3 regions of the Massilia sp. METH4 genome follow, and region 2 is predicted to be linked to each of the others. Evidence: predicted binding sites of a transcription regulator. Region 2 holds the regulator's gene; each other region holds the start of a gene.
The links. Region 2 encodes FNR, which switches genes on or off when oxygen is low (the NO sensors DNR and NnrR bind a similar motif). Its sites were predicted from a motif close to TTGATNNNNATCAA; they were not measured.
Positions count from the first base shown of each region.

Region 1 (4,934 bases), 300 kb from region 2:
GGCCAGGCCGTCCTCGACGTTTTCGCGGTTCAGCTGCAATCCCCAGCCGAGCGTCCTGAACGTGGGGCCGCTGTTGATGGCCAGGTCGATCGTATCGGCCTGGCTGCGGGCCAGGCCGGCAAAGTCGCTGTCCACCAGGTCGTGCGAATAGCGCAACTGGGTCGTCGCGAAGTTGCCGAACTGGTGCTGGATATAGGGCGAGATGCGGTAGCTTCGTACTTCGCTGCGGTTGCTCCCGGAATAGGGACTGTCGCTGACCGGGCCGAACGCGGAAACCGCCGCCTGGCTGATCGAGGCCGACGCATCGAAGTAGAGAAAATCGCGCAGCGGGTTGCCCCTGGCGCTGGCGTTGAGCGAACTGTTCAGGCGCTGGTTGTTGGCCCGCTCGTCCGAATAGGCGAACGCGTTCAGCTGGTAGGACGCCGACACCTGCAGCCGCGGGCTTTCGTTCGTGACGGCGATGCCCGGCGACACGGAGGTGATGAACTGGCTGCGCTTGTCATTGTCACTGCGAAGATCCGGGTTGTCCGACCATGTCTCGCGCACTTCCACGCTGGGCTTGACCTGCCAGGCCGCGCGCACCGCCGAGGGCAACAGGGCGAGCAGCAGCACCGAGCCAAGCGCGGCACAGCGGGTACGACGTTCAGCCATAGTGATAGTCGTACTTGCTGGACGTGTTCAGCTCGCGCGACTTGTTGTAGACGAGATTGACGTTGCTGCAGCCTTCGAGCTGGTGCAGCGCTTCCTTGACCGCGTGCTGGGTGGTCTTTTCCGACTCCACGACAACGACGATCTGTCCCATGTGGCTGGCCAGCACGTGCGCTTCGCTCGTCAGCAGCAACGGCGGCGAATCGAAGATCACGATCCGGTCCGGATAGCGCTCGGCGATCTCCCGCACCAGGGAGGTCATCGCCTGGCTGGCCAGGAGCTCGGTGGCGCGCGGGTTCGACGTGCCGGCGGGCAGGATCGACAGCGTGTTGACGTTGGTGCGCAACATCACGTCGGACATATCGAGGTGCTCGTCGAGCAGGATGTCCATCAGGCCGCGCTGCGCCGGCAGGCCAAGCGTGCGCAAGACCGAAGGGCGGGCCACGTCGGCATCGACGAGCAGCACGGTGTGGTCGAGCTCCATCGCGATGCTCATCGCCAGGTTGATCGACGTGAAGGTCTTGCCCTCGCCCGGCAGCGAACTGGTAATCATGATCAGGTTGCCGGGGTTCGCGTTCGGCTTGCGCGGCGCGAAGGCGCGCTTGATCAGCGGCCGCTTGATGATCCGGAAATCCTCGACGAGATTGGTGCGCCCGCCGGCCGCGGTCACGAGGCCGCTCTCGTTCATGCGCGCGAGGTCGAGCTCGATCACGCGCCCCGGGCGGCGGGCCGGTTCCGGCCGTGCCGGCGCCGGCGTGGACAGGTCGCCGGCGGGACCATCGCCTGGTGCCTGTTCCGCCTGGCGCAATCCCGGTGCCCCGGCCTGGGGCCGCTCGGCCACCGCGGTATCCTGGCTGCCGCCGGCCGGCTCATGCGCGCTCGGCTCCACCGCCTGCGTACGGACCTGGGCCAGCGGGGCTGGCGGCGCGACGGACTTGCCGATGCGGTTGGCGGCTTTCTCGATAATGCTCACTTGATAACCTGTGCTTTCCCCGGCCTAGGCTTGCCGGAAAACGGTGAAGGCCAATACCCCGCCATAGGCGGTGAACAGGGAGGCAACCGCCGCGGCGAACGCGTACAGGCGGCGGCGGCGGCGCACCTTCTGCTGGTCGGTCCAGTTCATGCCGATGCTGCCCAGGATGGGCAGGCCCGTGGTCTCGCGCAGGCTGACCTGGCTGAGGAAGGTCGGCCGGATCTGGCTCAGCAGCAGAGCCGTGCCGAGGCCGGCGACCAGTGCGCCGAGGAGCACGAGCGTGTACAGGCGGGGCCGGTTCGGCCCTGCCGGCGTGCTCGGCACGGAAGGTGGATCGACGACGCGGAACGTCAGCATGTCGGTCACCGTGGACAAATCGCCCGACAGTTTCGCGGCCTCGCGGCGCGACACCAGCTTCTCGTAGTTGTCCTTGTTGACCGCGTAGTCGCGGTTCAGCTGGGCCAGCTGCGCTTCCACTTCCGGTGCCTGGGTGCTCATCTCGCGCATCTGCGCCAGGCGCGACGAGTATTCGCCCACCCGCGCCTTCAGCGAGGCGATGCGGGCTTCCTCCACCGACAGCTGGACATTCATCTGTTGCAGCATCGGGCTGTAGCCGGCGCCGGGATCCACGGCGCGAACCTTCTTCGCTTCCTCCTTCTTGCGCTGCTCGAGCTGGGCGATCAGGCGCTTGGCGGCCACGATGTCGGGGTGTTCGTCCGTGTACTGCATCCGCAGCGTGTCGAGATTCTTTTCCAGGGTCGAGATGCGCCCGTCCAGTTCCGGATTGACGATTTCGCGCTCGGCCGTGTCGGTGAGCGGTGCCATGTCATCGCCGGCCATCTGGCGCTTGATCGCATCGCGTGCCTGCTCCGCTTCCAGCAACTCCAGGCGGGCCTGGCTGATCTTTTCGTTCAGGTCGACATAGGAAGAGGCATAGTCGCCGCCCTGGCGCGGCAGCAGGCCCATGTGGCGGATCTTGAACTCCTTCAGCAGGTTCTCGCCGGTAGCGAGCTTTTCCTCGTACATCTTGATCTGGTCGTCGATGAACTGGATCGCCTTTTCCGATTCCTGCTGCTTGCCGCCGAAACTGCCCTCGACAAAGATGGTCAGCAGCGATTGCACCACTTCCTTGCCCAGCTTGGGATTGGGGTTGTTGTAGGAGATCGTATAGATGTCGTCGCGTTCGGTGCCGATCACCTTGATCTGCGTCATCAGCTCGTTGACGAGCTTTTCGTGTTCCTTCGGCGTCTTCGCGGTAATGTCGAGGTCAACCATCCGCAACACGCGCTCGACGTTCGGCCGGCTGATCAGCGTGCGGCGCATGAACATGACTTGCTGCTCCGTATTCGGCAGCGTCGTCATGCTCGCGAGCAAGGGCTTCAAGATACTTTGGGTATCAACGTAGACGCGCGCGGAAGCCTGGTAATCGTTGGGTAATTTGGAAACGACGGTCCAGCCGACAACGGCAACGAGCCACGTGATTGCCACCGCATACCAGCGGTACTTGCCAATTGCTTTGAGGAAGCTCAAAAGCAGGGCCATCATTTCTGCCATCTTGTAAACTCGCTTTCAGCCAAGCCATCCAGGACACTGCGCTCGAAAACTTCCCTACCTTTGACCTTCCTGAATATTGCTTAAATTACATCAATTACCCTATCATACCCCAGAAATGATTGCCTGTTGATATTAATTTTTCTTTCCAACATGACATTGGCGCAAGCGTTGCATTCTCCTCACAAAACGCAAAACTTAACTCTTCTCTAGCAACAAACACAGTGACTTCGAGTCACTGCAATTCTGCTATGCTGATTCGATGAGCCATCCCATCCGTATCGTTCGCTTCCTGTTGTTGGCCTGGACGGTCGCCCTGTGCATCGTTCCCGGCACGGGTCGCGCCGCCCTGAAAGATACGATTCCCGTCGTTAAATCCTCGGTGGTCGGGGTGGGCACGATGCTGCGCACGCGCAGCCCCGCGATCGTTTTCGTGGCTACCGGATTCGCCGTGGGCGATGGCCTGTCGATCATCACCAACGCCCATGCGTTACCCGAGCTGAACACGGAACGAATGGAAACGCTGGGCATCGTGACCAGCACGGAAGGCAAGCTCGATTTCCGTCCTGCCACCGTGACCGCGCTCGACCGTGAACACGACCTTGCCCACTTGCGCCTGGCCGGCGCGCCGTTGCCTGCGATGCGCCTGGACAGCAGCGGTTCCCTTGCCGAAGGCCAGTCCTTCGCATTTACCGGATTCCCGCTCGGCATGAGCCTTGGATTAACGCCTGTCACACACCGGGCCATGTTGTCGGCCATCACTCCGATCCTGCTGCCGTCGCCCAATTCGCGCCGGCTCGACGCGCGCGCGATCAGCCAGCTCAGAAGACCGTTCGAGATCATGCAGCTGGACGGCACCGCCTACCCCGGCAATAGCGGCAGTCCCGTGTATGACCCGGAAAGCGGCGTCGTATTCGGCGTCATCAACATGACGCTCCTGAAAGTCCACAAAGAAAACGGCCTCAGCCAACCCAGCGGAATCGCCTACGCAATTCCGGTGAAATACGTACAGGAACTGTTGCAACAAGGTGCCAACAAGAAGTAAAAAATTACGCGGTTCGACGTTGGGCTCGTATAAAATATGCAACACAAAATTTAGAAAATGAAAGTTACGGTCGCGTAATACACGTCGTGCACACAACCGCGCCTGCGCTCCATGCGGGCCGTCCGTAACAACCAAACTGGAGAGTCCCGTGAAATACCAAACGCTGTTCAAATGGCTGGCGGCAGGCGCGGTCATGGTGGGTGCCCTGGGCGGGTGCGCCAGTTCGGGGAACTTGATGGCCGATGCGGGACCCGCGCCGGCACCGGATTACCTGATCGGTCCGGGCGATAACGTCAATATCATTGTGTGGCGCAACCCCGAGGTGTCGCAGAGCGTGCCGGTACGGCCGGATGGCAAGATCACCACGCCGCTCGTCGAGGATCTCGAAGCGAGCGGCAAGACGCCGACCGCGTTGGCACGCGACATCGAAAAGGCCCTCGCCAAATACATCCAGCAACCGGTCGTCACCGTCATCGTCACCGGCTTTACGGGAACGTATGGCGAGCAAATCCGCGTGATCGGGCAGGCTGCGCGGCCGCAGGCCCTGCCCTACCGGCGCGACATGTCGCTGATGGATGTCCTGATCGCCGTGGGTGGCGTGACCGAATTCGCGGCGGGAAACAAGGCCACCATCGTGCGGAATGTCGATGGCAAGCAGCAGCAATACCGCGTGCGCCTGAACGACCTGATCAAGGAGGGCGATATCTCCGCGAACGT
Region 1 is NZ_CP146614.1:2,008,359-2,013,292, reverse strand. Features, by position in the region: gene V6Z91_RS09020 (TIGR03016 family PEP-CTERM system-associated outer membrane protein) at 1-651, opposite strand, end outside; gene V6Z91_RS09015 (XrtA-associated tyrosine autokinase) at 644-1,621, opposite strand; gene V6Z91_RS09010 (XrtA system polysaccharide chain length determinant) at 1,646-3,166, opposite strand; gene V6Z91_RS09005 (serine protease) at 3,435-4,217, shown strand; gene V6Z91_RS09000 (XrtA/PEP-CTERM system exopolysaccharide export protein) at 4,411-4,934, shown strand, end outside.
Region 1: the regulator FNR is predicted to act here: its motif matches at 3,256-3,269, upstream of V6Z91_RS09010 (XrtA system polysaccharide chain length determinant).

Region 2 (4,934 bases):
CGGCGGCGCCATCGAGAACGTGTACCGGCTGCAGATCATGAACACTTCCGAGCAGCCGCACCGCTACCGCATCGCTGCCGCCGGCATGCCCGGACTGGCGCTGGCGACGAGCGACATGGTCGACCTGGCCGGCACCGAGACGCGCGCCGTGCCGGTGCGCGTGCAGGCTCCCCATGGCGCCGGCAAGACCGGTTCCAATGACATCACATTTACTCTGACGGCGCTGGACGATCCGGCGCTCGCGGTGGAAGAGCGCGCGGTATTCATCGTGCCGCGTTGAGGAGAAGAACATGCAAACGATGACGTTGAGCGCCACCCCGTGGTACCGCGAACGGTGGCCCTGGCTGCTGATGGCCGGCCCGGCCACGGTGCTGGTCGCCGGCTGCTACACCGGCTGGCTGGCTTTCGCCCAGCAGGATGCGCTGGTCGTCGGCGATTATTACAAGAAGGGCAAGGCGATCAACCAGGACCTGCGGCGCGATCGCGCCGCCGCCGCCCTGGAAGCGCGGGTCACACTGCGCTACGACGCCGCCCACGGTGTGCTGAAGGGCCGCCTGTCGGCGATGGAGCCGGTGCGCGGCGCCTTGCAGGTGCACCTGGCGCATGCCACCCAGCCGGCGAAGGACCTGCGCCTGCTGGTGCGGCCGGATGCCGCCGGCAACTTCGCCGTGCCGTTGCCGGCGCTCGAGCGCAGCCGGTGGACCGTGCTGGTGGAGGATGAGAAGCGGAGCTGGCGGCTGGAGGGGCAGTGGCTGTGGCCCGTGGAAGGCGAGCTGTCGATCGCGTCGAAGTGATCCGGCTGCGCTGGTGCCGCCGCTGGGGTCGGACACCGGTTGCCTCCACCGAAAACCGGAGTCTGACACTATTTTCCTGCGAAAAATAGTGTCAGACACCAAGGCATGCGCGGGCACTCATCAGGCGCAGGTTTCGGTCCCCGCCGTAATCGCCTTCAACCGCGGCAGGTCGAGCACCTCGATTTCCCGGTTCGACACTTTCAGCAAACCCTGCTTCTTGAACTTGTTGAGCAGCCGGCTGATGCTTTCGATCGTCAGCCCCAGGTAGTTGCCGATATCCTCGCGCGACATGCGCAACTGGAACGCGGTACTCGAATAGCCGCGCGCCTCGTAGCGCGAGGCCAGGTTGACGAGGAAGGCGGCGAAGCGCTGCGTGGCCTGCATATTGCCGAGCAAGAGCATCACGCTTTGCTCACGCGTGATTTCCTGGCTCATCATGCGGTGGAAGTGGCGCAGCAGGGTGGGCATGTCGACCAGCAAGTGTTCCAAGCTGACAAATGGAATCTCGCACACCTCGCTGTCTTCCAGCGCCATCGCGCTGCAATAATGCTTGTCGGTGCTGATCGCGTCCATGCCCAGCAGTTCGCCGCCCATCTGGAAGCCCGTTACCTGTTCCTCGCCGTTGGCATTGATCTGGTACGTCTTGAAATGGCCGAGCCGGATCGCGTACAGGCTCGTGAACGGGTCGCCGATGCGGAACAGGTTCTCGCCCTTTTGCACCTTGCGGCGGCGGCCGATGATCTTGTCCAGCTTGTCCATATCGCCCATGTCCAGGCCCATCGGCAGGCACAGCTGGTGCATGCTGCACGTCGAGCAGCGCGCCTTCAGGTTCTCGATGGTCACGCCGGGCAGTGTCAAGGAAGGGAGCTCGTGCATCATCGTCATGGTCCGGTTATGGTTGACCGCCAGTGTACCGGCTATGCGCGGGATCGACAAAAACTTGCATGTAGCGTGCCCTTCCGCACAGTTTGCAATTCATCGGGCGGCGCATAGTATCCCCATAAAAGCAAAGCAGGGGGGAGACGTGCGCCCGCTCGGTATCAAGGCGAAAGTCGCACTGGCCACGACCATCACGTCCATCTTGATGATCGCGCTGGTCACCGTGCTGCAGGCCCAGCGCATGCAGCACGACTTCACGCGCGTGCTGTTCGCCCAGCAGGACGCGCTGATCGCACGCACCGCCCTCGAGCTGGATGAGAAGATGGTGCTGCTGCGCGACATCGTGGCCGAGTCGGCGCGCTGGCAGCCGCGTGACATCTGCAATGATCCGCCGGCCCTGCGCGCGTACTACGATTACCGGGCCGTGCTGCGCCTGTTCGACGATGTCCTGGTCGTCAGCCCGGCCGGCGCGATCGTGGCCGACATTCCCGCGCTGCCTGGCCGCCCCGGCATCAGCGTGGCCGACCGCGCGTATTTCCAGCGCGTGCTGCGGGAGAAGAGCCCGCTGATCGCCGAACCGGTCATCGGCAAGTCGGTGGGCCAGCCGATCGTGCAGATGGTCGCGCCCGTGCTCAGCGAGGAAGGCGAGGTGGCCTGCGTGCTGATCGGCGTGCTGCGGCTGTACCGCGACAACCTGCTGGGCCACCTGCGCACCGCCAAGGTGGGGCGCACCGGCTATTACTTCATCGTCACCGGCTATGAGCCGTCGCTATACGTGGTACACCCGGATCCGGCCCGGCTGATGAAGCCGCGTAACCCCGGCGGCTACCCATCCACGCTGATGGCGATCCGCCAGCGCTTCGAAGGCACCACCGTCAGTACCGATGGCCAGGGCCGGCGCGCCCTGCTCAGCTACAAGCACCTGAAGACGGTACCTTGGATCCTGATTGCGAACCTGCCGGCGGAGGAAGCATTCGAACCCTTCGAGGACCTGCTGTCGCGGCTGGCCCTGTGGGGGACGCTGGCTTCCCTCGTCACCGCCGGCGTCATCACCTGGATCACGCTGCGGCTCATGTCCCCGCTGGTCCGGCTGCGTAACGCGATCCATGGCCTGCGCGGCGAACCGCATCATTTTGCCGCACTACCGGTCACGTCGCGCGACGAGATCGGCGAGCTGACGGCCGCCTTCAACGAACTGATGCGCGAGCGCTCGGTGGCGGACGCCCATGCGCGCGAGCTGATGGATGAGCTGGAAAAGCGCGCGGCCGAGCTGGAACGGGCGCGCGACCGGGCCGAGGCGGCCAACCGCGCCAAGAGCGACTTCGTGGCCAATATGAGCCACGAGATCCGCACGCCGATGAACGCCGTGCTGGGCATGGCGCAGCTGCTGCAGAACAGCGACCTCAGCCCCCAGCAGCGCAAGTACCTGCACATGATCCGCACGGCCGGCGATTCGCTGCTGGGCATCCTGAACGACGTGCTGGACTTTTCCAAGATCGAGGCGCAGCGGATGGAATTGTCGCCGGTCGAGTTCGACCTCGATGAATCGATGAGCACCCTGGGTACGACGATGGCGATGAATGCCGGCGAGAAGGAACTGGAACTGGCCATCGTCGTCGACCCCGAGGTGCCCCGGCTGCTGCACGGCGATGCGCTGCGCCTGCAGCAGGTGCTGGTGAACCTGGCCGGCAATGCGATCAAGTTCACCGAGCAGGGCGAAGTCGTGGTCGAGGTGGGCCTTGAGCGCATGGGCGAGGAAGGGTCCGGCGCCGTGCTGCGCTTCGAGGTGCGCGATACCGGCATGGGCATGAATCCCGAGCAGCTGTCGCACCTGTTCCAGGCCTTCACGCAGGCCGACGAGAGCATCACGCGCCGCTTCGGCGGCACGGGCCTGGGACTGGCGATCTCGCGCCGCCTGGTCGAACTGATGGGCGGCGAGATCCGCGTCGAGAGCGAACCGGGCAAGGGCAGCCGGTTCTGGTTCACGCTGCCGTTCGGTGTGCTGCCGCGGCTGGAAGCGCCGCGCAAGCCGGCGGCCGGCCACCTTTCCGTGCTGGTGGCGGACGACAACGCCACCAGTCGCGACCTGATCGGCCGCCTGATCCGCGCCTGGGGCTGGGAGGCCGAGCTCGTCGATTCGGGCAGCGCCGCGCTGGCGATGTACACGTTCCGCACGCGCACCGGCAACCAGTACGACGTGGTGCTGGCGGACTGGCACATGTCGGGTCCGGACGGACATTCGCCAGCCATGGCGATCCGCCGCGTGTCGAACGGGAACCGGCAGCCGATCGTGGTGATGATCAATGCCTTCGCGCGCGAACGGCTCGAGGAAATCTCGCGGAGCGCGCATGCCGATGCGGTGCTGGTCAAGCCCATCACCAGTTCCACGCTGTTCGACGCGCTGCACCAGGCGCTGGTAGTGAAGGCGGGCGGCAGCGAGCTGGTGGCCGCGATCGACACCTGTGCCGGCCGCCTGCAGGGCGTACATTTCCTGCTGGTGGAGGACAACCCGCTGAACCAGGCGGTGGCGCGCGGCATCCTCGAACATGCGGGGGCCACGCTGGACGTGGCGGGCGACGGCCAGCAGGCGCTCGACGTGCTGCGCGCCGATGCACAGCGCTACGATATCGTGCTGATGGACATGCAGATGCCGGTGCTGGACGGTTTCTCGGCCACGGCCGCGATCCGCACGGACCTGAAGCTGGCCCTGCCCGTGATCGCGATGACGGCCGGTGTGCTGTCTTCCGAGCGCGAGCGCTGCGTGGCCGCCGGCATCACGGATTTCATCGCCAAGCCCGTGGTGGTCGACGAGATGATGACGGTGATCGAACGGCATCTGCCGGCACGGCGCCGGCTACCCGAACCTGAACGGCAGGCGCTCCCCGCGGCGCAGAGCGACGAACCCGTGTTCAGCATGGACAGCCTGGCCCGCGTGATGGGCCGCGATCCGAAGGGCAGGGCGCTGATGCGCAAGATGGTGGAAGGTGCGCTGGAAGGCGGCATGGCCCCGGCAGACGAAGCGGAGCGCGCGCTCGCGGCCGGCGACGTGCACGCGGCGGCCCGGACCTTCCACGCGCTGCGCGGCGCCATCGGCGTGCTGGGTGCGAAGCGCCTGACGAAGGCCACGATGGATGCCGAGATGGCGATCGCGGAACTGCCCGCCAGCCAGCTGGGCCCGCACTTCGCCGCCGTGCGGCATGAACTTGCCCTGGTGCTCGAAGCGGGCCGCGCCTGGCTGGCCCAGGGCCAGGGCGAGCCCTG
Region 2 is NZ_CP146614.1:1,707,923-1,712,856, forward strand. Features, by position in the region: gene ccoG (cytochrome c oxidase accessory protein CcoG) at 1-280, shown strand, start outside; gene V6Z91_RS07610 (FixH family protein) at 291-794, shown strand; gene fnr (fumarate/nitrate reduction transcriptional regulator Fnr) at 915-1,673, opposite strand; gene V6Z91_RS07620 (response regulator) at 1,819-4,934, shown strand, end outside.

Region 3 (4,934 bases), 240 kb from region 2:
AATTGCTCGCTGACGCCGCGGCAAACCATGTTCACCTGGACCGCGCTCCTTGCTATCTCGCTTGCCGTCGGCATGTTCTTCACGCTGCAAGGCGCGTGGTACGTGCTGGTTTTTTCAGTGCTGGAAATGGCCGCCGTGACGGCGGCCTTCATCGCCTACAGCCGTCATGCCACCGACTTCGACCGTATCGTCTACGAGCAAGGCGTACTGTCCGTGGAAAAGGTGCGCGCCGGCCAGGCCCAGCTGACGCAACTCGATCCCTACTGGCTGCGCATCGTGCCGCCCGAGCGGCGGCGCGACCCGATCCGCCTCGTGGCGCGCGGTGTCACCGTCGACATCGGTACCTGGCTGCCCGACGACGAGCGGCGCGCGCTGGCGCGCCAGCTGCGCGAAGCGCTCGCGCAGTAAGCGCCGCCTGCGGCGTCGGTGTCAGACACTATTCTCGGGCTTGGTGTCTGACATTATTTCCCGGGGCCTCATCCGGGAAATAGTGCCAGACACCGGTTTCCCTTCCGATCACCACGAAAAAAAACCTGCCGCCGGCGAACCGGGGGCAGGCAAAAGGCTTGGAGTTACTCCAGGTTAAAACGCTGTATTCGCCTCCTCAGAAGCGGTAACCGACGCCGACCCCGAACAGCACCGGGTCGACCTTGACCTTGCTGGCCTTCACGCCACCGATCAGCACGTCACTGCGGATCTGCACCTTCTTCACATCCACGTTCAGCGACCAGTTGCGGTCGAGCTTGAAGTCGATGCCCGCCTGCGCGGCCAGGCCGAAGCTGTCGTGTTCCAGGCTGGCCTGGCCACCCAGCAGCCGGTTCTTCGAGAACGTCGTCCAGTTCACGCCCAGGCCCACGTAGGGGCTCACGGTCTTGGCCGGCGTGAAGTGGTACTGCGCCATCAGCGTGGGCGGCAAGTGCTTGAAGGTGCCGATGCTTTGCCCGTCGAGGTAGACCTCGTGTTTCTGCGGCCAGGTGAGCACGAGCTCGGCGGCGAAGTTCGGCGTGAAGAAATACGAAATATCGATCTCGGGGATCGTCTTGTTCTCGACGCTGATGCGGTCGGCTGCGCCGACGCCGGCGACCGGATCGGACTTGTCGGCCGGGTCGATGTGCACGGCGCGGGCGCGCACTTGCCAGTTCGATTCCTGGGCAAAAGCCTGGCAGGCGAACATGCCGGCGGTGATGGCGATGATGGCGACGACTGCTTTTTTCATGATGCTTCCTTTTCTCTATTCACTGTGTCAGCGGCGCCAGTGTAGGGAGGCTCATCTGTAAAAACTTTGATACAAGTCAAAATTGCCCAAACGAATACAGATAGGAGAAAAACAAGTAAGATATTTGCGCTACGCACCCACCTCTTCTGGAGAACAGGCATGAAGCTGAACGTGAATGGACAGGTCCGCGAATTCGAAGCGGAGGAAGATACCCCGCTGCTCTGGGTGCTGCGAGAGCAGCTGGGCCTGACCGGCACCAAATACGGTTGCGGCATCGCCCAGTGCGGTGCCTGCACGGTGCACATCGATGGCGAGGCCATGCGCAGCTGCGTGCGGCCCGTCTCGACCGTGACGGAGCAGATGAAGATCGTGACGATCGAAGGCCTGTCGCCGGATGGCTCCCACCCCGTGCAGAAAGCCTGGGCGGCGCTCGACGTACCGCAATGCGGCTTCTGCCAGAGCGGCATGATCATGGCCGCCACCGCGCTGCTGAAGGAAAAACCGAAGCCCACCGATGCCGACATCGACATGGCCATGAAGAACATCTGCCGCTGCGGCACCTACAACCGCGTGCGCAAGGCGATCCACGTGGTGGCGCGCGGCGGCGATCCGAAGAGCGCCGGCCTGGCCATCGAACACCGCGAAGGGAGCAAGGCATGAGCGCCGTGCTGAATCCCGCGCGCCGCCGCTTCCTCGGCCAGTCGGCCGGCCTGGTGGTCGCCTTCCACATTCCGTTCGCGGCGCAGGCGCAAGCCACGCCTTCCCCCGAAGTCAACGCCTGGGTGGTCGTCAAGCCCGATGACACGATCATCATCCGCATCGCGCGCTCCGAGATGGGGCAGGGCACCCTGACGGGCCTGGCGCAGCTGGTGGCCGAAGAGCTGGACGCCGACTGGAGCAAGGTCACCACCGAATACCCGACGCCGGGCGCGAACCTGGCCCGCAAGCGCGTCTGGGGCAGCTTCTCGACGGGCGGCAGCAATGGCGTGCGCGGTTCGCACGAGTACGTGCGCAAGGGCGGCGCCGCCGCGCGGATGATGCTGGTGCAGGCGGCAGCAACGCAGTGGGGCGTGCCGGCCACGGAATGCCGCGCCGCCAACAGCGTGATCACGCACGTGCCCACCGGCCGCACCGTTACGTACGGCAAGGTGGCCGATGCCGCCGGCAAGCTGGAAGCGCCGCAGGACATCGTGGTGAAAGACCCGAAGGACTGGAAGATCGCCGGCAAGCGCCTGGCGCGGCTGGACACCGTCGACAAGACCACCGGCAAGCAGATCTACGGCATGGACCTGACGATGCCCGGCATGCTGAACGCGGCGATCAAGGATTGTCCCGTCTTCGGCGGCAAGGTAAAGAGTTTCAACGCCGAGGCGATCAAGGACAAGCCCGGCGTGAAGAAGGTGCTGCAGGTGGGCGACTCCGCGGTGGCCGTGGTGGCCGATACGTGGTGGCGCGCCAAGAGCGCCCTCGATGCACTGCCGATCGAATGGGATAAGGGCCCGAACGCGAACCTCTCCAGCAAGGATGTGGCGGCAACGCTGAAGGCCGGGCTGGACGCGCCGGAAGCGGCGGTCGGCAATGCGAACGGCGACGTGAAGGCAGCGCTGGCCGCTGCCGCGCGCCGCATCGATGCCGTCTATTCCTATCCGCACCAGAACCACGCGACGATGGAAACGATGAACGCCACCGCGCGCTGGACGTCGGAGCGCTGCGAGGTCTGGTCGCCCACGCAGAACGGCGAAGCAGCACTCGCCGCCGCGTCGGAAGCGGCCGGCCTGCCGCAGGAGCGTTGCGATGTGTACAAGATCCACCTGGGCGGGGGCTTCGGACGGCGTGGCGCGGTGCACGACTGGGTGCGCCAGGTGGTGCAGATCGCGAAAGAGATGCCGGGCACGCCCGTCAAGCTGATCTGGACCCGCGAGGAAGACATGCTGCACGGCCGCTACCACCCGGTCACGCAGTGCAAGCTGACGGCCGGCCTGGACAAGCAGGGCAACCTCACGGCGCTGCACATGCGCATCTCCGGGCAGTCGATCGTGGCCGCGCTCTTCCCGGGCAATATCAAGAACGGCAAGGACGGCGCGGTGTTCCAGGGCCTGAACGCACCGGGCACGGATGCGTCGATCGGGTACACGGTGCCGAACCTGCTGGTGGACCACGCCATGCGCAATCCACCGGTGCCGCCGGGTTTCTGGCGCGGCGTGAACCTGAACCAGAATGCCATCTACCTGGAATGCTTCATCGACGAGATCGCGCATGCGACGAAGCAGGACCCGCTGGCCTTGCGCCGCAAGCTGATGAAGGACAGCCCGAAGCACCTGGCCGTGCTGAACGCCGTGGCCGAGCGCGTGGGCTGGCAGAAGAAGCCGAAGAAGGGCATCTACCGCGGCCTGGCGCAAACGATGGGCTTCGGCAGCTACGTGGCCGCCTGCGCGGAAATCTCGGTGGACAAGGAAGGCAAGCTGAAGATCCACCGCATCGTGGCGGCCACCGACCCTGGCCACGCCGTGAACCCGCAGCAGATCGAGGCGCAGGTGGAAGGCTCGTTCGTGTACGGCCTGTCGGCCGCGCTGTACGGCGAGTGCACGGTGAAGGATGGCCAGATCGAGCAATCGAACTTCGACACTTACCAGGTGATGAAGATGGACGAGATGCCGGCCGTGGAGACGATCATCATCCCGTCCGGCGGCTTCTGGGGCGGCGTGGGCGAACCGACGATCGCCGTGGCCGCGCCGGCCGTGCTGAACGCGATCTTTGCCGCCACGGGCAAGCGCATCCGCGACCTGCCGCTGAAGAACCACAGTCTCAAGAAAGCCTGAGTAGCCATGGCCGGCCGCAAGGGGACTGACCCCGTCACCCTGTGGCTGTGCCGTTTGCCCGCGGCTTTCGCAAGGGGTCTGTCCCCGGTTGTGTTGGCCCTGGCGTCCCATCGCAAGTGGCCCGGCCCGGTTGCATGCAAGGGGACCGACCCCGCCACCGTTGGAGCCTTACCATGGCTGCTGGCGTTTGCCAGGGGTCTGTCCCCGGTAGTGTTGGCCGTGGCGTCCCACGCCCACGCCAATGACGGCATCCCCGCCCCCCTCCCCGGCACCACCGCCGGCGACCCCCAGCGCGGCCGCGCCATCGTGGCCGACCGCCACGTCGGCCTCTGCCTGCTGTGCCACACCGCCCCGATCCCTGAGGGACGCTTCCAGGGCGACCTGGCGCCCAGCCTGGCCGGTGCGGGGTCGCGCTGGACGGTGCCACAGCTGCGCCTGCGCATCGCCGATTCGAGCCGCCTGAACCCGGCCACGATCATGCCCTCGTACTACCGCACCGATGGGTTGACGCGCGTGGCTCAGGGCTATGCGGGCAAGACGATCCTGAGCGCCCAGCAGATCGAGGATGTAGTAGCGTACCTTTCCACGCTGAAGGACACGCCATGAACACGCCGAACCGCCATCGCCGTCAATTGCTTGCCGCCGGCACGCTGCTGGCGCTGGTGCGCCCGGCCGGCGCCACGCCACAGCAGATGGCTGCCGCGATCGCGACCTATACCGGCAACAAGCTGCCGCAAACGGGCCGCGTGAAGTTCGACATTGCCCAGCTGATCGACAACGGCAACGCGGTGCCGGTGACGGTCCGTGTCGAGAGCCCGCTGACGGCGCAGGACCACGTCACCAGCATCGCCATCTTCAACGAGCGCAATCCGGAAACCGATGTCGTGCGCTTTACGCTG
Region 3 is NZ_CP146614.1:1,472,408-1,477,341, reverse strand. Features, by position in the region: gene V6Z91_RS06570 (DUF2244 domain-containing protein) at 1-408, shown strand, start outside; gene V6Z91_RS06565 (OmpW family outer membrane protein) at 605-1,216, opposite strand; gene V6Z91_RS06560 ((2Fe-2S)-binding protein) at 1,376-1,876, shown strand; gene V6Z91_RS06555 (molybdopterin cofactor-binding domain-containing protein) at 1,873-4,035, shown strand; gene soxX (sulfur oxidation c-type cytochrome SoxX) at 4,255-4,641, shown strand; gene V6Z91_RS06545 (SoxY-related AACIE arm protein) at 4,638-4,934, shown strand, end outside.
Region 3: the regulator FNR is predicted to act here: its motif matches at 1,283-1,296, upstream of V6Z91_RS06565 (OmpW family outer membrane protein).